Regions from separate parts of the Paraburkholderia sp. USG1 genome, predicted to be linked through region 3. Evidence: predicted binding sites of a transcription regulator. Region 3 holds the regulator's gene; each other region holds the start of a gene.
The links. The regulator LexA, encoded in region 3, represses DNA repair genes until DNA is damaged. The targets are predictions, from matches to a motif close to ACTGTATNNNNATACAGT.
Positions count from the first base shown of each region.

Region 1: NE850_RS31285 (VRR-NUC domain-containing protein) is a predicted target of LexA. The motif match lies at 3,374-3,391, and genes of this name have one in related genera.
Region 2: recA (recombinase RecA) is a predicted target of LexA. The motif match lies at 3,150-3,167, and genes of this name have one in related genera.
Region 4: imuA (translesion DNA synthesis-associated protein ImuA) is a predicted target of LexA. The motif match lies at 2,231-2,248, and genes of this name have one in related genera.

Region 1 covers NZ_JAMWXW010000031.1:58,251-63,970, forward strand. The annotation lists gene NE850_RS31280 (ATP-dependent DNA helicase) at 1-1,454, opposite strand, end outside; gene NE850_RS31285 (VRR-NUC domain-containing protein) at 1,451-3,358, opposite strand; gene NE850_RS31290 (LUD domain-containing protein) at 3,473-4,060, opposite strand; gene NE850_RS31295 (lactate utilization protein B) at 4,047-5,441, opposite strand; gene NE850_RS31300 ((Fe-S)-binding protein) at 5,438-5,720, opposite strand, start outside.
Region 2 covers NZ_JAMWXW010000006.1:256,988-262,707, reverse strand. The annotation lists gene NE850_RS10775 (MFS transporter) at 1-457, opposite strand, end outside; gene NE850_RS10770 (sensor histidine kinase N-terminal domain-containing protein) at 675-2,222, opposite strand; gene NE850_RS10765 (response regulator transcription factor) at 2,232-3,014, opposite strand; gene recA (recombinase RecA) at 3,261-4,337, shown strand; gene recX (recombination regulator RecX) at 4,345-5,052, shown strand; gene NE850_RS10750 (DUF2889 domain-containing protein) at 5,201-5,720, shown strand, end outside.
Region 3 covers NZ_JAMWXW010000015.1:193,057-198,776, forward strand. The annotation lists gene NE850_RS21180 (sulfate/molybdate ABC transporter ATP-binding protein) at 1-93, opposite strand, end outside; gene cysW (sulfate ABC transporter permease subunit CysW) at 93-1,136, opposite strand; gene cysT (sulfate ABC transporter permease subunit CysT) at 1,133-2,026, opposite strand; gene NE850_RS21195 (sulfate ABC transporter substrate-binding protein) at 2,165-3,205, opposite strand; gene lexA (transcriptional repressor LexA) at 3,521-4,171, shown strand; gene NE850_RS21205 (hypothetical protein) at 4,305-4,649, shown strand; gene NE850_RS21210 (DUF2939 domain-containing protein) at 4,746-5,396, shown strand; gene NE850_RS21215 (universal stress protein) at 5,458-5,720, opposite strand, start outside.
Region 4 covers NZ_JAMWXW010000017.1:175,626-181,345, forward strand. The annotation lists gene arsB (ACR3 family arsenite efflux transporter) at 1-782, opposite strand, end outside; gene NE850_RS22940 (arsenate reductase ArsC) at 769-1,290, opposite strand; partial or broken gene NE850_RS22945 (ArsI/CadI family heavy metal resistance metalloenzyme) at 1,287-1,744, opposite strand; gene NE850_RS22950 (helix-turn-helix transcriptional regulator) at 1,741-2,073, opposite strand; gene imuA (translesion DNA synthesis-associated protein ImuA) at 2,266-3,048, shown strand; gene NE850_RS22960 (DNA polymerase Y family protein) at 2,972-4,435, shown strand; gene NE850_RS22965 (error-prone DNA polymerase) at 4,466-5,720, shown strand, end outside.

The DNA.
Region 1 (5,720 bases), on a different contig from region 3:
TCGAAAATCGAATGCTCGCCGAACTGCTCGGCCAGCGCGACGAAATGCATGGCGTCGAAGAAGAAGCGCAGCGATGCTTCGTCGATGGAAAGTGGCGCTTCCGCCAGTTGGTCCGTGACGGCGCTGATCAGATTTTGCGCGGCGGAGAGCAGTTTGCCGGGGATCCCGGCGTAGACCTGATAGCTCGCGGTCTGAGCGCGTTTGAGCGCGTTCCACTCGCGTTGCAGCCGTTCAAGCGGCTTGCGCAGCGCGGCCGGCGCCGTTTTGCGCGCGAGCCGGAATGCCGTCTGATCGAGCGAGGCGGTGTACATGCGGCGGGCACGATCGAGCAGATTGTGCGCCTCGTCCACCAGCACGCCCACCCGCCACTGGTTGATCTGCGTGAGCGCGTACAGCATGGCGTTGCTGTCGTAGTAGTAGTTGTAATCGCCGACCACCACGTCGGCCCAGCGCGCCAGTTCCTGCGCCAGATAGTACGGACAGATGTCGTGCGCAAGCGCTGCTTCGCGCACCGCCGCACGGTCCAGGCGCGGGCCTGCCAGCGCCGCGCTGCGGGCCGCGTCGAGCCGGTCGTAGAAGCCGCGCGCGAGCGGACAGGACTCGCCGTTGCAGGCTTTGTCCGGATGCTCGCAGGCTTTATCGCGTGCGACCAGTTCGAGGGTTCTCAACGGCAGGCGCGCGTCGACCCGATGCAGTGTTTCGATCGCATCCAGCGCCAGCGCGCGGCCCGGCGTCTTGGCGGTCAGAAAGAACACCCGGTCGATCTGGTCCGACGCGCACGCCTTGAGCAACGGAAAAATCGTCGCGAGCGTCTTGCCGATGCCGGTCGGCGCCTGGGCCATCAAAGGCTTGCCGTCGCGCGCCGAACGATAGACCGACACCGCCAGTTCGCGCTGGCCGCTGCGAAACTGCCCATGCGGAAACTGCAACGCACTCAGCGCCGAGTTGCGCGCGGCCCGATGCGCCTCTTCCTGTACGGCCCAATCCAGAAAACGCTCGCATTGCTCGACGAAGAAAATCTCCAGGTCGCGCGCGGTATGCGTTTGCGTCAACAGCACTTCCTTCTGGGTACCGATATCGAAGTACACCAACGCTACGGTCAACCCGGCAAGCTCGCGCGTGCGGCACAGCAGATGACCATAGACGAGCGCTTGCGCCCAATGCAACGTGCGGTGATTGGCGGGCATCCGTTCGAGATCGCCACGATGCGTCTTGACCTCTTCCAGCCGGTTCGCCGCCGGGTCGTAGCCGTCGGCGCGTCCGCGCACGGTCAGGCTGCGATGCGTGCCCGTCAGCGTGATTTCGGTTTCGTAGCCGCTCGCGCGCCGTCCGGCGACCGTGACGTGGCCCGCCATGCCTTCGAGCGAGGTGGGCGCGGGCGTGAAGCGCAGATCCAGATCGCCGCGCCTCGCGGTGAACTCGCACATCGCTCGCACGGCGACCACGTAGGTCATGCGGTGGCCTCGGTGGTGGGTTCGGTGGTGGGTTCGGTGGTGGCCTCGGTGGTGGGTTCGGTGGTGGGTTCCGGTTTGACCTCTGCGATGGCATCTACCGCGCCCTCGGTTCCGGCCTCCGTGACGATCGCGCGTCCGACCGCTGCGGCGGCCTCGGCAGCAGCGTCAACCGCGCCGCCATTCACGACGAGCACCTCGTCGGCCCAACGCACGTCGAGCACTCGCACCGGCATGCCGTGCTGCGCGCAATACGCGAGCCAGCGGATCTGGTTGTCCTGCAAGCGGTCGCCGGGGCCTTTCACTTCGATCAATTCGTAGCGGCGCTCGGCAGGCCAGAAGCGGATCAGATCCGGCAGGCCGGAACAATTGCCTCGTATATCGCGCAGCAAGCGCTCGAACCACAGTTTCAGATGCGCGGCCGGCAGACAGTCGAGCGCCAATGCAACGAGTTCCGGCGAGAGCAGCCCCCAGAATACGAAAGGCGATTGCAGTCCCGCCTTGCTATCCAGATGCCGCCAGATCGTCTCGCGATAAGCTCCGCTGTCGAGTTGCGCAAGACACGCGGCAAACGGCTCCGCGCGGCGAGCATGAAAATCCGGCGCGTGCAGATCGGCCGGACCGCGCTGGAACGGATGAAAAAACGCGCCCGGCAACGCCGCAAAGACCGGCTCCCAGCACAGCAGCCCGAACAGCGAATTGATCAGCGCGTTCTCGACGTAATGAACCGGCGCGGCGCCGCACGTCAAATGATCGCGAACGACGTATTCGACCGGCAGCGGCTCCTTGGGCCGCGGCACCACCAGCGTGCTGCGCTCGACGGGACGCGCCGCGCTCGCCCGTGCGGCCGGCATGCCGCGCTTGCGCAGCAACCGTGCGAGCATGCGGGCGATGCGTTGCGCTTCTTCTTCGCTCTCCGGCGCCGCGGCGGCTTGCGAGGCGAGCGCGAACGCATCGTCGAAACGTTCGCTGCGTTCGAGCACACGCATGCGCCGATGGCGCGCACCGGGCCACGCGCAGCGCTCATACACGGCGAGCGCGGCCGGCCAGTTCTCCCGACGCTCGCACAGGTGGCCGATACGAAACAACAGTTTCGCGCGCCGCGTTTCGAGCCAGGCGTTCGAGGTTTCTATTTCACCGACGGCTGCCACCAGTTCGTTGATCGCCTCTGCTTCCGCGTCGCCGCCGGGTAGCCATTCGAGCGCTTCACGGCACGCGTGCAAGGCGAGATAAACGTCCACGTCCGCACGCGCCTGAAACGCGCGCGACGAAGGCGCGAACGCCACCTTCTCGTACTGGAACACACCGAGGTCGGCAAGCACGAACTCCGACCACGCCTGCTGCAAATTGCCGAAGAACATCAAACGCAGACGTTCGCACAGCGGTGCGATGGCAACGTGCAGCACGCAATCCGTTGATTGACCGTACCATGCGCGGAGCGGGCGCGCCGCGACGCCTTCTTCTGCGGGCTCGCCAGGCTCGCCGACATAAAACGGACGCAGCGTTTCCAGCAGTTCCGGTTTGCGCAAGCTCTTCGTGCCGGGAATCAACGCGACGGCGTCCGCGAAAATTTCCATCAACTCGGCACGCGTGGTGAGCGCGAACAGATCGTCGAGCGTCAGGGCCGGTTGGGTATCGACCCAGCCGAGCGCGGCGATCGGCGCGGCCGCCTGCAGTGGGCAGCCGATCTCTTCGTAAGACAGGCGGCTTGCGCGAAATAGCGTGCCTTTACGCATCAGCATGCGAACCAGCAGCGCGCGTGACGCCTGCGGCAACGCGGCGAAATCGCGCAGAAACGCCTGTTCGTGCGCGTCGAACAGGTCGTCGTAACGCTGCGCGAGCCACGCGAGGGCGCGCTCGAAGTTCAGCAGATAGTAGAGAGCGTAGGGAGAAGCGGGTGTTGCCACGGCACGTTCACGAAACCTGTATGTTTATACAGTGATGATAGCAAAGTCCGTGGCGATGCAGGCACAGCGCGGCAAGACGTGGGGGCCGCCCGAATCAGGCGACCCGGAATTTTTTTACTCCGCTGCCAGCCACACCACCGTCAACGAACGCACGCCTTGCGCGCCGCGAATCAGCACACCCTCGATATCCGCCGTCGCCGAAGGCCCGGTGACGAGCGCCGCATAACGGGCTTCACGGAAATCATCGCGCCGGTATACGTCCTGCAAGCCGTCGAGCAATTGCGACGGATCGAGCAGCACGACCAGATGCTGCACGATGTACCCCAGCGCGTTGACCACATACTCACGTTCGCTGAACCACACCGAGCCGGTCTCAGCCACGCCGAAGCGCGCCCGCACCACACCGACCTCGATATCCTGCAGCGACGCGGGTTCCGTGTCGGCGGTGAGCACGCGCGTGCCCGGCACTTCCGCGGTTGCCGAAGCGATGGATGCCTCAGCCCCGAACCGCTCGCGAATCAGCCCGCCCACGTCGCTCGCAGCCGTAACTTCGACGCACGTGCCACCCATTGCCTGCAGCGCCGCCGTAAAACGCGCGTGCAGATCGCCACCCGCCGCATCGAACAGCGGCACGTCGGGCCGTGGTCGCGCCGGCGGCTGCGCCTGCCGCACTTTCGCCAGAAAAGCTTCACGCGTTGTCATGATCGGCTCCACGATTCTTTTTGTACCAGGCGTGGAAGGTCAGTTTTGGCGCCTCCGGCAACTCGCGCTGTTTGCCCCAGATATTGAGCGGGTTATACAGCACGAAATTCGGCAGCCGCCGCAGCGCGCTGCCCATCGAGGACACCGTCGCGCGATACAAGGTCGGGCTCGCGAGCAACCGCCCTGCCATCTTCAACACCTCCTGCTTCACGAACGGCACCTCGTGATGCTCCGCAATCACCGTGCGCCATTTGTAGATCTGCTCGTGAATATTGATCTTCACCGGACACACGTTCGTGCAACTGCCATTGAGCGTCGATGCAAACGGCAACGCACTGTAGCGCTTCAGATCGAAGGTCGGATTGATGATCGCGCCGATCGGCCCCGAGTAGGTGCCGCCATACGACAGCCCGCCGCTGCGCCGGTAAACAGGACACGTATTCATGCAGGCGCCGCAGCGAATGCACTTGAGCGAATACCAGAAGTCCTCCATTGCGAGCCGCTCCGAGCGGCCGTGATCGACGAGAATGAAATGCATCTCCGTGCCTTTGCGCGGCGCACGGAAATGCGACGTGTATTGCGTGATCGGCGAGCCGAGTGCGCTGCGCGACAACATGCGGATAAACACACCGAGATCCGAGACCTTCGGAATCAGCTTCTCGATACCGATCGACGCGATATGCAACGGCGGCACATTCGCCGACAGATCCGCATTGCCTTCGTTAGTACACACTACGACCGTGCCCGTCTCCGCCACCGCGAAATTGCAACCGGTCATGCCGGCCGTTTTCTCGCGCACGAAGTACGGCCGCGTGTTCATCCGCTGGCTTTCCGCCAGGTAATGAATATCGCTGTTCTTCGGATCGGTGCCGATAGTGCGGCCGAACAGTTCGGCAACGTCGGCCCGCAGTTTGTGGACCGCGGGCACCACCATGTGGCTCGGATCCTGATGGTCGAGTTGCTGGATACGTTCGCCCAGATCCGTTTCCATCACCGTAATGCCGCGCGGTTCGAGATACTCGCGCATCTTGCATTCGTCGGTCAGCATCGACTTGCTTTTGACGAGCGTGGTCATGCCGCGCTCCGACATGAGCTGGTGCACGAGCGCGTTGTGCTCTTCGGCGGTGGCGGCCCAATGCACCGTGACGCCGTTCGCCTCGGCGGCCGCCGCGAACTGTTCCAGATACGTGGACAGATTCGACAGCGTGTGTTCCTTGATGCCCGAGGCCAGCTCGCGCATCGTCTCCCACTCGGCAATGCCGTGCGCCTGCACATCGCGCTTCTCGCGCAGATCCCACAGGCGCTTGTCGTGAAACGCGACATGCTCTGTCTTGCTGATGAAAGCGCCCGCGGCTTTCGCGTGATCGATGCGGTTGCTCATGCGCGTGCTCCGTTGAGAACCTGCGCGATATGGATGAAGCGCGCGTCGGCTTTCATGCGTTCCGCGCAGCCTTGCTGATGCATCAGGCACGACATGTCGCCCGATACGATGTACTCGGCGCCCGCGTTCAGGTGATCGCGCACCTTGTCCTGGCCCATGCGCACCGAGACCGGCTCCTCTGTGACAGAGAACGTGCCGCCGAAACCGCAGCATTCGTCGGGCCGCGCCGGTTTGACGAACTCAATGCCCTTCACGCCTTCGAGCAACGTGCGCGGCTTC
Region 2 (5,720 bases), on a different contig from region 3:
CCGCCGGCGCATGTTCGGCCACGTAGGTGGCCGCGCCGCCGTATTCGCCGCCGAGCGCGAGGCCCTGCAGCATCCGCATGGCGATGAAGATCACCGGCGAAGCAATGCCGATCGCCGCGTAGCCCGGCAGAAAACCGACGAGGAACGTCGACAGACCCATGATCACGATCGTCACGAGGAACGTGTACTTGCGTCCGACCAGATCGCCGAGCCGCCCGAACACGATCGCGCCGAACGGCCGGACCGCGAAGCCGGCGGCGAAGCTGAGCAGCGTGAAGATGAAGCCGGCGGTCGGATTGACGCCGGAAAAGAAGCTCTTGCTGATGAAGGCCGCAAGCGAACCGGCCAGATAGAAGTCGTACCACTCGAAAACCGTACCCAGCGACGAGGCGAAGATTACCCGCTTCTCTTCGTTCGTCATCGGCACGTGCGAGATTTGCCCGCCAACGGTAGCCATATGTCATCTCCAATATTGATATGCACGCGGTCTGCCGGTGACGGCGTTCCCGTGAAACCGATTATTGGAGTGGAAACTTACGGTGTACTGACGTGGCGGGGCGAAATTGTGGTTTGACGTGTATCGGCGGATTTCGTTAAAAATCAGCTAACCTGACTTTAAATTCGCCTAACAGACCGCTTAATTATCTCAATATTGAGATTGCGCGTTTGCGTGATCAGGACGCGTTAGGGTAAGTCCCGCCCCGCTCATGCACGTGCAAACTGACGCGTACGAGCGTGCCGGCCAGCCGCGGCGAGGTTTGATAGACGTTGTCGTCGATCATCAGCTCGCCGCCATGCATGGTCGCGATCTCGCGGACGATCGCAAGCCCCAGGCCGCTGCCGTCGCCCTCGCGTCCGAGAATCCGGTAGAAGCGCTCGATCACCCGCGAACGCTCGGCCACCGGAATACCGAGCCCGGTATCCTCGACTTCCAGATGCACGAGCCTCTCTGGCGCGTCGTGCCTCACCCTGACCGTGATGCGCCCGCCCGGCGGCGTATAGCGGATGGCGTTGTCGATCAGATTCGACAGCATTTCGCGCAGCATGACCGGATTGCCGTCGACTTCGACGGGTTCGTCAGGCGCTTCGTAGCCCAGATCCATCTGCTTGGCGAGTGCGGCCTGAACCCAGTCGCGCACGGCGCTGCGCGCCACTTCCGTCACCTCGACCGGCGTGAAGATCTGCCCCGACATGCGATTTTCCGCGCGCGCCAGCGCCAGCAACTGCGTGACGAGTCGCGCGGCTTGCTCCGAACTGGTGGCGATCTGTTCGAGCGAGCGATGCACTTCGGTGGAGGCGTCCTGGCGCAACGCCAGTTCGGCTTGGGTGCGCAGGCCGGCCAGCGGCGTTTTCATCTGATGCGCGGCGTCGGCGATAAAGCGCTTTTGCAACTCCATGTTCTGTTCGAGGCGCGTCAGCAGATCGTTGAACGAGGTCACGAGGGGCTCGATTTCGGGCGGCGCGCGGCGCGCTTCCAGCGGCGAAAGGTCGTCCGGGCGGCGCGCGCGGATGTGCGCTTGCAGCGCGTGCAGCGGCGCGAGACCGCGCGAGAGGCCGAACCACACCAGCAGGATTGCGAGCGGCAGAATCACGAACTGCGGCAGGATCACGCCTTTGATGATGTCGTTGGCAAGCTGGCTGCGCTTGTCGAGCGTTTCTGCCACCTGTACCAGCACGGACTGCGCGCCGGGCGTCTGCGGAAACTCGACGGTCGTGTAGGCGACGCGGATATCGTTGCCGCGCAACACATCGTCGCGAAATTCGACGAGACCCGGCTGCGGCCGGTCTTCCTCGTGCGGCAGCGGCATGTCGCGCTCGCCGCCCACCAGTTCGCCGCGCGTGCCGAGCACCTGGTAGAACACGCTGTCCACATTGTCGGCGCGCAGAAAGTCGCGCGTGGAATCGGGCAGCGACAACTCCGCCACGCCGTTGACCGGATGAATCTGCCGGGCAAGCACGTAAGCGTCGGTTTCCAGCGCGCGGTCGAACGGGCCGTTCGCGATCGACTTGGCGACCAGATAGGTGACGGCAAGGCTCATCGGCCAAAGCAGCAGCAGCGGCGCCAGCATCCAGTCGAGAATCTCACCGAACAGCGAACGCGGGCGAGCCTCGGCGGCGGCTTCGGTTTCGTCGGGCGGGGCGAACGGGTTGGCGTAGCGCTCGTCGCGCGCCTCGTCGAGGTCCGCCGCGTGCGCCGTAGCGCGGTCTGCGCGTGCGGACATGGGCGTCCTCTATTTGTAGTGGTGGCTCGCCGGCATCGCGCCGGACGGCGGCGATGGGGGCGGTTCGGGTTCGACGGGCGGGGGCGTGGGCAGGGCGTTGGCGCTCGGGTTCGCGCTAGCCGGCGCCGCCGCTTTCTCGAGGCAGTAGCCGAGCCCGCGCACGGTGATGATGCGCACGCCGCTCGGTTCGATTTTTTTGCGCAGGCGGTGCACGTAGACCTCGATCGCGTTGTTGCTGACTTCCTCGCCCCATTCGCACAGATGGTCGACGAGCTGTTCTTTCGAAACCAGCCGGCCGATCCGTTGCAGCAGCACTTCGAGCAAGCCCAACTCGCGCGCGGACAGATCGATCACCTGTTCGTTGACATAGGCGATCCGCCCGACCTGGTCGAACGACAGCGAGCCGTGCCGCACGACCGTCGGGCCGCCGCCCGCGCCGCGCCGTGTCAGGGCGCGCACGCGTGCTTCGAGTTCGTTCAGCGCGAAGGGCTTGGCCATGTAATCGTCGGCGCCGAGGTCGAGACCCTTGACGCGTTCGTCGACGCTGTCCGCGGCGGTCAGAATCAGCACCGGCATATTGGAATTGCGGGCGCGCAGGCGGCGCAGCACCTCGAGCCCCGACATGCGCGGCAGGCCCAGATCGAGAATCAGCAGGTCGAAAGTCTGCATCGACAGCGCGGTGTCGGCCTCGACGCCGGTCTTCACGTGATCGACAGCATAGGCCGATTGGCGGAGTGATCGAACCAGACCGTCCGCGAGTATGCTGTCGTCTTCGGCAATAAGAATTCGCATGGTGCGCCAGCCTGGCATTGCCGGCACCGTGGGGTGTCCCCCGGCGCACAGCGGTCTCCGAAAATTATTGTGGGTGGTTTGGGCCGCGCGACGGTAAAAATGCGTGTTCGCATGAGAATCGCGCTTGCCAAAACTACTGTTTTTTTATACAGTGTCTGGGTTTCCTGTGCTGTCCTTTGCGAGTAGGTTGAAACTCGGGGTCGCACATCCGCCTCAGACGCCGTTCATCATAGCAAAGGACGATTCATGGAAGAAAGCAAGAAAGGCTCGGCTGGACTGACTGCTGAAAAGAGCAAGGCACTCGCTGCCGCACTCGCGCAGATCGAAAAGCAGTTCGGCAAAGGGTCGGTCATGCGGCTCGGCGCGGGTGAGGTAATCGAAGACATTCAGGTGGTCTCAACCGGATCGCTCGGTCTCGACATCGCGCTGGGCGTCGGCGGTTTGCCGCGTGGCCGTGTGGTCGAAATCTATGGCCCGGAATCATCCGGTAAAACCACGCTGACGCTGCAAGTCATCGCCGAAATGCAGAAGATCGGCGGCACGGCGGCGTTTATCGACGCGGAACACGCGCTGGACATTCAGTACGCGAGCAAGCTCGGCGTGAACGTGAACGATCTGCTGGTTTCGCAGCCGGACACGGGCGAGCAGGCGCTCGAAATCGCCGACGCGCTGGTGCGTTCGGGCTCGATCGACATGATCGTGATCGACTCGGTCGCGGCACTCGTGCCGAAGGCTGAAATCGAAGGCGAAATGGGCGACTCGCTGCCGGGTCTGCAAGCGCGTCTCATGTCGCAGGCGCTGCGCAAGCTCACCGGCACGATCAAGCGCACGAACTGTCTCGTGATCTTCATCAACCAGATCCGCATGAAGATCGGTGTGATGTTCGGCAATCCGGAAACCACCACGGGCGGTAACGCGCTGAAGTTCTACGCGTCGGTGCGTCTGGACATTCGCCGCATTGGTTCGATCAAGAAGAACGACGAAGTGATCGGCAACGAAACGCGTGTGAAGGTCGTCAAGAACAAGGTGTCGCCACCGTTCCGGGAAGCGATTTTCGACATTCTGTACGGCGAAGGCATCTCGCGTCAGGGCGAAATCATCGACTTGGGCGTACAAGCCAAGATCGTCGACAAGGCCGGCGCGTGGTACAGCTACAGCGGCGAACGTATTGGTCAGGGCAAGGACAACGCGCGCGAATTCCTGCGTGAAAATCCGGATATCGCTCGCGAGATCGAAAACCGTATCCGCGAATCGCTGGGTGTGAATGCTATGGCTGAAGCCGCGACTGTCGCAAGCGCTGAAGTCGCGGACGAAGAAGAGTAACCATCACGTGATACGCAAGGGCCGGCCGTTGTCCGATACCGGACGCCATGCGGCCGGCCCGCGTGATGAAAACGACGAGTCGTTCGATCCGTTCGAATCGTTCGACGCACACGATCGCGCTGCGGGCCGCAATCCACAGCGCGCTCAGTTTGAAACCTCCCCGTCCTCCGGTTCCGATCCTTCGGAAACCACCTACACCCGCTCGCGTCGCGTTCCAGGCGAAGCGAAACCCGAGCAGGACGAAGCCAAAAAATCCCAACGTCCGGCACGGTCGCTAAAAGGCCGCGCGCTCGGCTATTTATCCCGCCGCGAATACAGCCGCACCGAACTCGCGCGCAAGCTGAAGCCGTTCGTCGAGGAAACCGATTCGCTCGACACCTTGCTCGATTCGCTCGAAGCCGAAAACTGGCTATCCGATTCACGTTTCGCGGAAAGCCTGATTCATCGCCGGTCGTCGCGGCTGGGCGTGAGCCGGATTGTCGGCGAATTGAAGCAGCACGCGGTCGACCGGACCCTCGTCGAAGAGGCGAGCGCGCAATTGCGCGAAACGGAGCTCGCCCGTGCCCAGGCCGTCTGGCAGAGAAAATTCGGCCGGCTTCCCGAAACGCCCGCCGAGCGGGCGAAGCAGGCGCGTTTTCTGGCCTCGCGCGGATTTTCGGGCGCCACGATCGGCAAAGTCCTGAAGGGGATCGACGAGGAGTGGGCTGGCGAGTAGCCGCGTCGTCTTTTGTCCGCGTACAAGCCGTTGGGACAGCGTCTTGCGCGCTCAGCCGCCTGTAGCGCGGCCGAGCGCATTCCAATCTGTCTCAAATACTCAGTATGCTAAAATTCGTGGGTTTTCCAATCCGGCCTTCCCTTCCCGCATGCCGCTCTCCCCGCCAGTGTCCCGTCAGTTGCGCCATCGTCGCGCAATCAGAGCGGAAGCCTATGAGCGAGCCGATGGCCTGTGGGACGTGGAAGCGTGCTTGACCGACGAAAAACCGCGCGACGTGGTGCTTGCGTCGGGCGTCCGGCCCAATGGTCAGCCGATCCATGAACTCTGGCTTCGCATCACCATCGATCGCAAGCTCAATGTCGTCGACGCCGAGGCGTCGTCCGACTGGGTGCCCTATCCTGGCTTGTGCCAAGTCAGCAATCCCGCCTATCGTGCCCTCATCGGGCTCAATCTCCGTCAAAACTTCCGTCGTGAAGCTGCTCGCTTGCTGGGCGGCACGGTGGGTTGCACGCATCTCACCGAGCTGTGCGCCATCCTGCCGACCGCCGCGATTCAGGCATTCGCCGGCGAAGTGTGGAATACCGGTGACAGCGCGCCAGGCGCGAAAGCGGGTTCAGGAGACGAATCGTCTAACAGCACAGGCGAGCATTCCAACGATAAACCGCCAT
Region 3 (5,720 bases):
AACCAGTTCACCCGGCGGAAAGTCGAGTGTGACGTTATCGAGCGCGACGAAATCGCCGAAGCGCTTCTGCAGGTTACGAACGGTGATACCCATTACAGCTCTCCTTGCTTGAGCGGGTGTTGCTGCGATGCATGCGTGGCTTGCGTTGCTTGACTGACAGTGGCCGGAATCGTGACGGGGCCGGCGTACGCGGGCACATCGCGCGCGGCCGACAGTTCCGCCGACATATGGCGCTCGGCGAGCAGCTTCAGGCCGAGCGTCACGAGTGCGAGCAGCGCCAGCACCGACGCCACGGCGAACGCCGCCGAGAAGTTGTACTCGTTGTAGAGAATTTCGACGTGCAGCGGCATGGTGTCGGTCTGGCCGCGAATATGGCCCGACACCACCGACACCGCGCCGAACTCGCCCATCGCCCGCGCGTTGCACAGAATCACGCCGTACAGCAGGCCCCATTTGACGTTGGGCAGCGTGACGCGGCGGAAGATCTGCCAGCCCGACGCGCCGAGCACGTGCGCGGCTTCTTCTTCGTCGTTGCCTTGCGCCTGCATCAGCGGAATCAGCTCACGCGCGACAAAGGGGAACGTCACGAAGATCGTCGCCATCACAATGCCCGGCACCGCGAAAATGATCTGGATGTTGTGATCCTGCAGCCACGGGCCGAACCAGCCCTGCGCACCGAACATCAATACATAGATCAAGCCGGAGATCACCGGCGACACCGAGAACGGCAGATCGATCAGCGTGGTCAGCAGCGCCTTGCCGCGGAATTCGAACTTGGCGATACACCATGAAGCCGCGAGGCCGAACACGAGGTTCAGCGGCACGGCGATCGCGGCGGTGATCACGGTGAGCTTGATCGCCGAGAGCGCGTCAGGATCGGCAAGCGATTCCAGATAGAAACCGAGTCCCTTGTTCAACGCCTGATAGAACACGGCGACGAGCGGCACAACCAGGAACAGTGCGAGAAACAGTAGCGCGACGCCGGTCAGAATCCAGCGCACGACGGGCGGCTCGGTGACCGGATCGGGACGGCGCGCGACGTTCAACGGCGCGCGCGGCGCCACGGCCACGGCGGCGTTATTCACGCCGCTCACGCCATTCACGCCGTCCGCTCCATTCACGGTTCTGCGGCTCATTGCACACCCCCGCCGACGGCCGCAACACTGGCGGCAGGCGCCGGACCCGCGCCACCGCGGCTCGTGCGGCGCTGCAGATACCACTGCAAGGTATTGATCAACAACAGCATCAGGAACGACACCACCAGCATCACGACCGCGATGGCAGTCGCACCCGCATAGTCGTACTGCTCCAGCTTGGTGATGATGAGAAGCGAGGTGATTTCGGACTTCATCGGCACATTGCCGGCGATGAAAATCACCGAACCGTATTCGCCGAGCGCGCGGGCGAATGCCAGCGCGAAGCCCGTCAACAGAGCCGGAAACACCGCCGGCAACACTACGCGGCGAAACGTCAGCCAGCGCGACGCGCCCAGGCACGCGGCCGCTTCCTCCTGTTCGCGCTCGAACTCTTCGAGCACCGGCTGCACCGTGCGCACCACGAACGGCAGACCGATGAACGTGAGCGCGACCAGCACGCCCGCCGGCGTAAACGCGATCTTCAGCCCGAGCGGTTCGAGGAACTGCCCGATCCAGCCATTGCCCGCGTACACGGCTGCGAGCGAAATACCGGCCACCGAGGTGGGCAGCGCGAACGGCAGATCGACCACGGCATCGACGATGCGCTTGAACGGAAACGTGTAGCGCACCAGCACCCATGCCACCAGAAAGCCGAACACCGCATTGATCAGCGCGCCGCCGAGCGCGGAAAAGAACGTCAGGCGATACGACGCGAGCACGCGCGGCGAGCTCACCGCGCGCACGAACTGGTCCCAGTCGAGCGTCGCGGTCTTCAGAAAGGTCGCCGCAAGCGGAATCAGCACCACGAGGCTCAGATAAGCCACCGTGATGCCGAGTGTCAGGCCAAAACCGGGCAACGCGCTCGGTTTTCGGAAGGTCAACGTCGTCATGCTCGTTACTCGTTCAGGTTGATGCTCGTGTTACCGGCCGCCGGGCCCCGGCTGGCCAAAAGCGCGCCCCTGGGGGCGCGCTTGGGAGTGACGCGTGAGCGTATCGCTTTGCCTATGCCGTTGCAGGCATGGACGGTATTACTGCGGCTGGTAGATCGAATCGAATACGCCGCCGTCGGCAAAGTGTGTTTTCTGCGCGTTGGTCCAGCCGCCGAACGAATCGTCCACCGTGTACAGCTTCAGCTTCGGAAACTTGGCAGTCAACTCGGCCGGCACCTTGTTCGAACGCGGACGGTAGAAGTTCTTCGCCGCGATTTCCTGCCCTTCCTCGCTATACAGGAAGTTCAGATACGCTTCGGCGACCTTGCGCGTGCCGTGCCTGTCGACCACCTTGTCCACCACCGCAACCGGCGGCTCCGCCAGAATGCTGACCGACGGCACGACGATCTCAAACTTGTCCGGACCGAATTCCTTCAGCGACAGGAAGGCTTCGTTTTCCCACGCGATCAGCACGTCGCCGATACCGCGTTGCACGAAGCTGGTGGTCGCGCCGCGCGCGCCCGAATCCAGCACGCCGGCATTCTTGTAGAGCTTGCCGACGAATTCCCTGGCCTTCTGGTCATTGCCGCCCGGCTGATGCTCGGCGTACGCCCAGGCAGCGAGGTAGTTCCAGCGCGCGCCGCCCGACGTCTTCGGATTCGGCGTGACGATCGAGACACCCGGCTTGATCAGATCATCCCAATCCTTGATGTGCTTCGGGTTGCCCTTACGCACCAGAAACACGATCGTCGACGTGTAGGGCGATGCGTTATCCGGCAAACGCTTCTGCCAGCCCTTGTCCAGCAGCCCCTTGTTGGCCAGTGCGTCGATGTCGTAAGCGAGCGCGAGCGTCACGACGTCGGCCTGCAGACCATCGAGCACCGAACGCGCCTGCGCCCCGGAGCCGCCGTGCGACTGCTTGAAAGTGATCGTGTCGCCGGTCTTCGCCTTCCATTCCTTGCCGAACGCCTGGTTGATGTCCTGATACAGCTCACGCGTCGGGTCGTAGGACACGTTCAGCAGCGTCGTGTCGGCAGCGTGTGCCTGTGCCATCGCGCCGAGCGCGCCCGCCGCACCCAGTGCCAGCGCCACGATGAGTTTCTTCGTCCTGCCCGCCAGCCCCGTACCTTGGTGATTCATGTCAACTTTCTCCGCGTCGTAATTCGCTGAAACAGCGTGTGGTGTTGCTCTGCGTCGCGGTCACGTGCACATGAGCGCCAACTCGGAGGCCAGTCTATCGAAGCGCTTTCATCATTAAAAATAATGTTTATTCATTCTTTAATACGCAAAAGTGGTAATGGCAGCTGGATAAGGCGTTGCGGCACGAAAACGGGTGTTGGAGCGTCTTTTGACGACGCTGCAACGCCACCCTTCGGCACGAACTTAAAGTAAAGCTTGAATTGCGCCCGATACTGTATAAAAATACAGTCACCTGTTCATCCATACAGTGGCGCCATGACCAAACTCACCGCACGACAGCAGCAGGTTTTCGATCTGATCCGCAGGGCTATTGAACGCACCGGCTTTCCGCCCACCCGCGCGGAGATCGCCGCCGAACTGGGCTTCAGCTCGGCCAACTCGGCAGAAGAACATCTGCGCGCGCTCGCCCGCAAGGGTGTGATCGAGCTCGCGGCGGGCGCGTCGCGCGGCATCCGCCTGCTGGCCGGCCCGGAAGATTCGCCGCACCAGTTCACGCTGCCGCACGCCAGCATCATGCAACTGTCGCTGCCGCTGATCGGGCGGGTTGCCGCGGGCAGCCCGATCCTCGCGCAGGAACATATCTCGCAGCACTACGCGTGCGACCCGGCGCTGTTCTCGAGCAAGCCCGATTACCTGCTGAAGGTGCGCGGGCTGTCCATGCGCGACGCGGGCATCTTCGACGGCGACCTGCTCGCGGTGCAAAAGAAGAGCGAAGCCAAAGACGGCCAGATCGTCATTGCCCGGCTTGGCGACGACGTCACGGTCAAGCGCCTGAAGCGCCGGCCGAACGGGCTCGAACTGATCGCCGAGAACCCCGATTACGAAAACATCTTCGTTGAAACCGGCAGTGCGGAGTTCGCGCTGGAGGGTATCGCCGTCGGGCTGATTCGCCCCGGCGAGTTCTAAGCACGCTGGTTCCAGGCGCCTGGAATTCAAGCCCCTGGTTCCAAGCCCCTGGTTCCAAGCCCCGTCTTGCCCGTTCGGCAGAATAGAAAGCCACGCCAACGCCGCATCAATGTTGCATCGTCTGGAGAGTCTCATGGAACGCCTTGCCCGCCTGCTGCCTTTTCGCCAGTTCGGTCGTCTGCGCCATCTTCGCAAGCTGGTGCCCTGCTCATTGATCGAGGCGTCCACGGCCAGCACGCCGTCGTTATTCGACTCGCCTGCTAGCGCGTCGAGCCTGCCCTCGTCGTTGCCGGCGTTTGCCCGCGTGTCGTTGAATTCGGGTTTGAATACGGCCGAGCCGGCGCGGCGCGCACCGGTGCGTGTCTATCACGGCCCATCGCGGCTCATCATGGTCGGCACGGTAGACGCCGTATGCCGCATGATCGACCGCTGCATTGCCGACGAAGCAAACTTACGTGGTGCGGTATTCGAGTCTTGATCGGCCTTCAATCGGGTGGCGATATTGCTTCGCATGGGATCGTTTTTGCGTGGCGGCGGTCCACGTTAGATCACACCTGACGGAGAGCCCCATTCGATGGCCGTTCTGAAACGCACCAAAGGCGGCGCTACCCGGCCGCTGATCGTCACGCTGCTCGTGATTGTGGTGATCGCCGCGCTCGGGTTCGCGTACGCGACGCCGTATATTGCGCTGAACAATCTCAAACGCGCGGCCGATGCGCGCGACGCGCAAACGGTCAATCAGTACGTCGATTTTCCCGCGCTGCGTGAGAGCCTGAAGCAGCAGGTCGCCGGCTTGCTGACACGGCGTCTCGACGCACACAGCAACGGTAATCCATTGGCCGCCATTGGCGCGATGATCGGCGTTGCGCTGATTGGTCCGCTCGTAGATGCCTATGCCACCCCAGACGGCGTGGCGGCCCTGTTGAACGGCATGCCGCCGCGCGGCGATCCGGGCGAGCGGCCGCCCGTGCCGGCTGCCACGAACACTCCATCGGATGCCGCAGCGACTTCACCCGCGCCGGCAGCACCCGCCACTGGCACCGCAGCCAATGGCAATGGCAACGCCGCGCCCCCGCAACCGCCGCAAACCACCGCGGGCTATCGCGGCATCAACGAGTTCGTCGTCACGTACCAGCATGGCGCCGGCGACGCACGTTACTCGGCGATCTTTCAGCGCGAGGGCGTATTCACATGGAAGCTGGCCGCGGTCAATCTGAACGAATGACCGTCTGATGTCGTCAGGCTTGGGCGGCCGGCCAGTCAAACACCCTCCCCGAGACCGTGCGTCAAGCCGCCGCTTGCTGTTGCTCCTGCGCAGAAGAACAGGCCACCAGAATGCTGCACGAGACGCGGTCGAGCAGCGGCGTATTACCCGCACCCATCCACCAACGTGACAAGCCCGTACGGCAGCGGTGGCCGACCACCACGAGGTCGACATGCAATTCATTGGCGAGGTTGGCGATCTCGTCGATCGGATGGCCGAACGCGAAATGCCCTTGTGCGCTCACGCCTCGCTCGGTGAGCCAGTCCACGCCTTCCTGGAGGATGT
Region 4 (5,720 bases), on a different contig from region 3:
GCAATGACCAGCGGCTCCCGGACGATTGCTTGCCCCTGAAACGCGAACAGCAGCAACAGCGTGGCGAGCAGCGCGCAAATCGAATAAGGCCCGAGGCGGGACACCGTGCGATTGAAGTGGGTCTCACCCTTCGCGAGCAGCACGCGACGCAATAACTGCGCGATGACGACTGGAATGATGATGTAGAGACCCACCGACGCGATCAGCGTATTCCAGGGAACGGTGATGGCGGACAGGCCAAGCAACAGTGCCACGATCGGCGCGAATGCGACAATCATGATCGCGTCGTTCAGCGCCACCTGCGACAAGGTGAAATAGGGATCGCCCTTGCAAAGCTGCGACCAGACGAACACCATCGCCGTGCAGGGGGCGGCAGCCAGCAGAATGAGGCCGGCAATGTAGCTGTCGAGTTGCGCTGCGGGCAACCAGGCGGCGAAGACGTGGCGCACGAATATCCAGCCCAGTAGCGCCATGGAGAAAGGTTTGACGAGCCAGTTCACGAACAGCGTAACGCCGATCCCGCGCCAGTGGCCCTTGACCTGCGCCATCGCGCCGAAGTCGATCTTGATGAGCATCGGAATGATCATCACCCAGATCAGCACGCCCACCGGCAGATTGACCTGCGCCAATTCCATGCGACCGATCGCCTGAAAAAGGGACGGCAACCACTGGCCCAGCGCGATGCCCGCGACGATGCACAGCGCAACCCACACCGTCAGGTATCGCTCGAAGAAGCCAATGACCGGACGGCTCGCGCGAGCGACCGAATCAGTGCTGCCCATTGGATTCCTCGGCGGGACGTTCGCCAATCGCGCGCACTTCATTCTGGGCGGCATTGCGATCGAGTACGTGCAACGGCAGGTTCACAAACTGGCTCACCCGCGTCAGAATCTGCCGATAGACCTTGGTGAAGACCGCGCGCTTCTCTTCGTCGCTGCCCACGAATGCGGCAGGGTCTTCAAAACCCCAGTGCGCGGTGATCGGCTTACCGGGCCATATCGGGCACACCTCGCCAGCCGCCTGGTCGCACACGGTGATCACGAAGTCCATTTGCGGCGCGTCGGGTGCACCGAACTCATCCCAGCTCTTACTGCGCAGCCCGGCCGTGTCGTAGTCCAGCGACTCGCAGCGCTCGATCGCAAACGGATTGACCGCGCCTGACGGGTGACTGCCTGCGCTGAACGCGTGGAATCGACCCTTGCCTAGCGTGTTAAAAAGCGCCTCGGCCATGATGCTTCGGGCACTGTTGCCCGTGCAAAGGACCAGAATGTTGTAGGTCTTGTCGTTCACGTCTTGCTCCGATTGAGATCTGCGCCGGCGCAGCAGGCATTTGAAGAAACGCGGGCTTCGCGCGAACGATCGCGCGACTCTCCATAAACAGGGGCGTGCTCAAGCGTTTGAAACGTCTCCCATGCGACGCCCTGTGGGTCCACGGTCCAGGTCTTATCCGACTTTGCATAACAGCAGGTCGTCGCCGTCTGATTCGTGACAGGCAATTCAGCGCTCGCGAAACGCGCTCGCATCTCGGCAAGTTCCTCGTCCGATTCGACCTGAATGCAAGGTGATCAATGCCGGGCTTTACGCCACGCTGCGAAATAGCGAAGTTGACCTTCGGATCGCTCAACTCCCATTTGCGGTAGTGCGACTTCGATACCGTCGGTTTCGCGCCTCCAAACATGGCAACGTAGAACCGGGTGCTCGCATCAATATCTTCGACAGCAACGTGGATGTGCATGCGTTTCATGATTTAGCTCCTTGGCACTGCGACACAGCTTGAACGGAACAGTCAGCGCCCGCACAGCAGTTCTCGGTCAGAAACCCGAGCAGTGCGTTCATCGCATCGAAGTTGGCTGAATAGAAGATGAACCGTCCCTTCTGCTCGCTGTTGACGAGGCCCGCATGCGACAGGTCTTTAAGGTGGAACGACAAGCCAGACGGCGAGAGGCCAAGCTGCTGAGCAATCTCACCAGCCGGCATGCCTTCGGGGCCCGCGACAACCAGTGCGCGGAAGATCGCCAGGCGCGATTCATGAGCGAGCGCGCCGAGCGCGCGTACAACGAGGTTCGAGTCCATGGCGGCATCATAGACCTGTCGATTCAAAGATTCAAGTAATCTTGAAACGATGCGGCCACGGTGTTTGATGGTCAATTAGGGACGGTAGATAGCGAGTGGAGGGAAGAAAGTTGAACCCGCCCTCCAACCCTCAAACTCGAAATCTTGGGCTAGAATACCTGTATATTTATACAGTACTCCTGGAGCCAGATCGTGGGTCGGCCTGTCTTAGCCGCACAGCAGTTACGCACGCCCGAGGAACGGGCGCGCTCCCTCGATGCTGCGCTCGACAGAAATATGTATTCGGAGTCGGGGGGAATAACGCTTTGGCGCGGGGCTCAGCTCGCGCGCGTTCACGGCAGGACGGTCGACACCGGCTACGCGGCCTTGTCGGCCGAGCTACCCGGCGGCGGCTGGCCACTGGGTGCATTGGTGGAGCTGCTGGTCCAGCAACCAGGGATTGGCGAGATGCGACTCCTGAAGCCGGCGCTCGCCGAACTCAGCGCACGTCCAATTGCGCTCTTGCAGCCGCCGCATGTCCCTAATTCGCTGGCGTTCGCGTATCTCGGGGTGCCGGTCGAACGACTGATGAGGCTGCGAGCACCAAAAACGGCGGATGCGCTCTGGTGTGCAGAACGCGTGCTTCAGGCGGGGAGCTGCGGCGCGCTCATTTTGTGGCAACAGCACATCCGAACCGAGGCGCTGCGGCGATTACACCTGGCAGCGCAAACGTCGGAAACGCTGCTTGTGCTCATTCGGCCGCTCGCCAGCGCGCAGGATTCTTCGCCAGCCACGTTGCGGCTGGGAGTGCGACCCGCTGACGGTGGCCTCGTCGTCGATGTCGTCAAGCGACGGGGCCCAATACGAAGCGAAACGCTGTCCATCACTCTGCAACCGTCTCCGATTCTTCTCAGCCCCTATGGCCGTGTTCGTCGCCATCTTCCTGCCCCGGCTTTCGCTGGAGGTGTTCCGTCCGAGGTGGTCACCTCGCACTGAGCACGGGTGCGTCGTGCTCGAGCGCGACAAGGTGGTGGTGGCAGATTCGATGGCGCGCGAGGCTGGTGTGCTTCCGGGGATGAAACGCGGCGGCGTGACTACGCTATCGCCGGACGCGCTGATGTACGACCGGAGCATCGAGCGCGAGCGAGATATGCAGCGCGAGGTCGCCTTCGGTCTGCTGCGCTTCTCGCCGCAAGTCGCGCTCTGCGATGAGGAAACCATCGTGATGGACGTGACGGCCAGCCTGCGTCTCTTCGGTGGTATCCGCCAAGTCTGCGCGTTGATGCGCGAGGTCGTGATGTCTATCGGCGTGACGATTCGCATGAGCGTGGCGCCGACTGGCCAGGGAGCATGGCTGCTTGCAAAACGCGGCTGGTGCCGCGTGCTCAAGATGCCATCGCTCGAGCGGAACCTCAACGCACTGCCGTTCACGGTCGTGCAGGAGCTGCGCGGGTTTGCCGACTGGTTTCAAGGCCTAGGCTGCCGGGTGCTGGCCGACATCCGTCGCCTGCCGCGGGCCGGCCTGAAGAAACGCTGTGGCGTCGGGCTGCTCGATGCGCTCGACCGCGCCTACGGCCTCTCGCCCGAACTGTACCAATGGCTCGAGATGCCGCCGACTTTCAGCGCGCGCACCGAGCTTCCTGACCGGGTCGAGCATGCCGACGCCATCCTGTTTTCGGCGAAACGCCTCATAGTCCAGTTGTGCGGCTGGTTGAGCGCGCAGCAGTTCGCGCTGACCCATGCCACGGTGTCGCTCGAGCATGAGCGCGGCCGCGAAGCCATCGAGCCAACCACTCTCGAGATAGCGCTTGCGGAACCGACATGGCACGAGGAGCACCTCGTTCGTTTGCTGAAGGAACGCCTCGGTCGCACCGAACTGCCAGCCGCCGTCCTGGCGGTCCGGCTGACCGCGTCCAGCGTGCAGCCCGCCGAGCCACCGAGCGATTCGCTCTTTCTCGACCCGGGCGGTTCAGCTGAAGACCACAATCGCCTTATCGAGCTGCTGGTTGCGCGGCTTGGCACGGAGAACGTCGAGCGCGCGGCGCCGACATCCGACCACAGGCCGGAGATGGCGAACCGCTGGGTGCCCATCCAGAACGATGCGAAGGTGCAGGCACCGCCTCCAGGTCTGCCACGACCGACCTGGCTGCTCGAGAAACCCATCAAGCTCATGATGAAGAACCATCGACCGTTCTACGGCTCGCCGCTCAGGCTCGTGTCGACTGGGGAGCGCATCGAGGCAGGATGGCACGACAGCGAAGCGGTGACGCGCGACTACTACGTTGCAGAGGCCGCCGATAAAAGCTGCTACTGGATTTATCGCGAACGGCCCGTCGTGAAGACGGAAGAAGTGCGCTGGTATCTGCACGGCCTCTTCGGATAAGACGGTGCAATCGTGGACTTCCCATCGTCGATGCTTCCAGAGTACGCGGAGCTTTTCGCCTTCACCAACTTCTCGTTCCTCCGCGGCGCCTCGCACGGAGAAGAGCTGGTGCTGCGTGCATCCCAGCTCGGTTATTCAGGCCTCGCAATAACCGACGAGTGTTCGCTCGCCGGCGTCGTACGCGCCCATGTCGAAGCGAAGAAAGAAAAGCTCCCCCTGGTCATCGGCTCGTACTTTCAGCTCGTGAATGCAGACCGGTCGCCGGCCTTCGGTCTCATCTTGCTGGCGCAAAATCGCGAGGGCTACGGCAACCTTTCCGAATTCATCACGCTCGGACGCATGCGTGCAGCGAAAGGCGAATACCTGCTCACGCCGCACGACATCTCGAAGCCAGAGAAAGGCTACACGCATCTGCGGGGAATGCCGGACTGCCTCGCCATTCTGGTGCCCGATTTCCCGGCGACCGAAGATGCGCTGGCCGTCCAGCTCGAATGGATGAACGACGTGTTCGCGGGACGTGCATGGGTCGGACTGACGCTGCACCAGCACGCGATGGACGACATCCATCGGGGCATCGTCGAGCATGTGGCGGACCAGTATCGCGTACCGGTCGTGGCGACGGGCAACGTCGTCATGCATGTCCGCTCGCGTAAGCCGCTGCAGGACACGATGACGGCAATCCGGTTGCGTAAGACCGTCGCCGAATGCGGATACGACCTCGCGCCAAACGCCGAGGGCCATCTGCGTTCTCGGTTTCGGCTGGGGAACCTGTATCCGACGCGTGCACTGTACGAGACGCTCAACATTCTTGAACGGTGTAACTTCTCACTCGACGAGCTTCGCTACGAATATCCCGACGAGCTCGTGCCAGAGGGTTTTACGCACGAAGCGTATTTACGGCAGGAGACATACATCGGTGCGCACCGGCGCTATCCCAACGGCATTCCGCACAACGTCCAGGAGCAGATTGAGCACGAGCTACAGCTCATCCGCGAACTGGAATATGAGGCCTATTTCCTCACGGTCTACGACATCGTGCGCTTTGCCCGCAGTCAGCACATCCTGTGTCAGGGGCGCGGGTCGGCGGCGAATAGTGCGGTCTGTTACTGCCTCGGCGTGACGGAGGTCGACCCATCACGCGGGAACATGCTGTTCGAGCGCTTTATCAGCAAGGAACGTGGCGAGCCACCCGACATCGACGTGGACTTCGAGCATCAACGTCGCGAAGAGGTCATCCAATACATCTACCGGAAGTACGGGCGCGACCGTGCGGCGATTGCTGCAG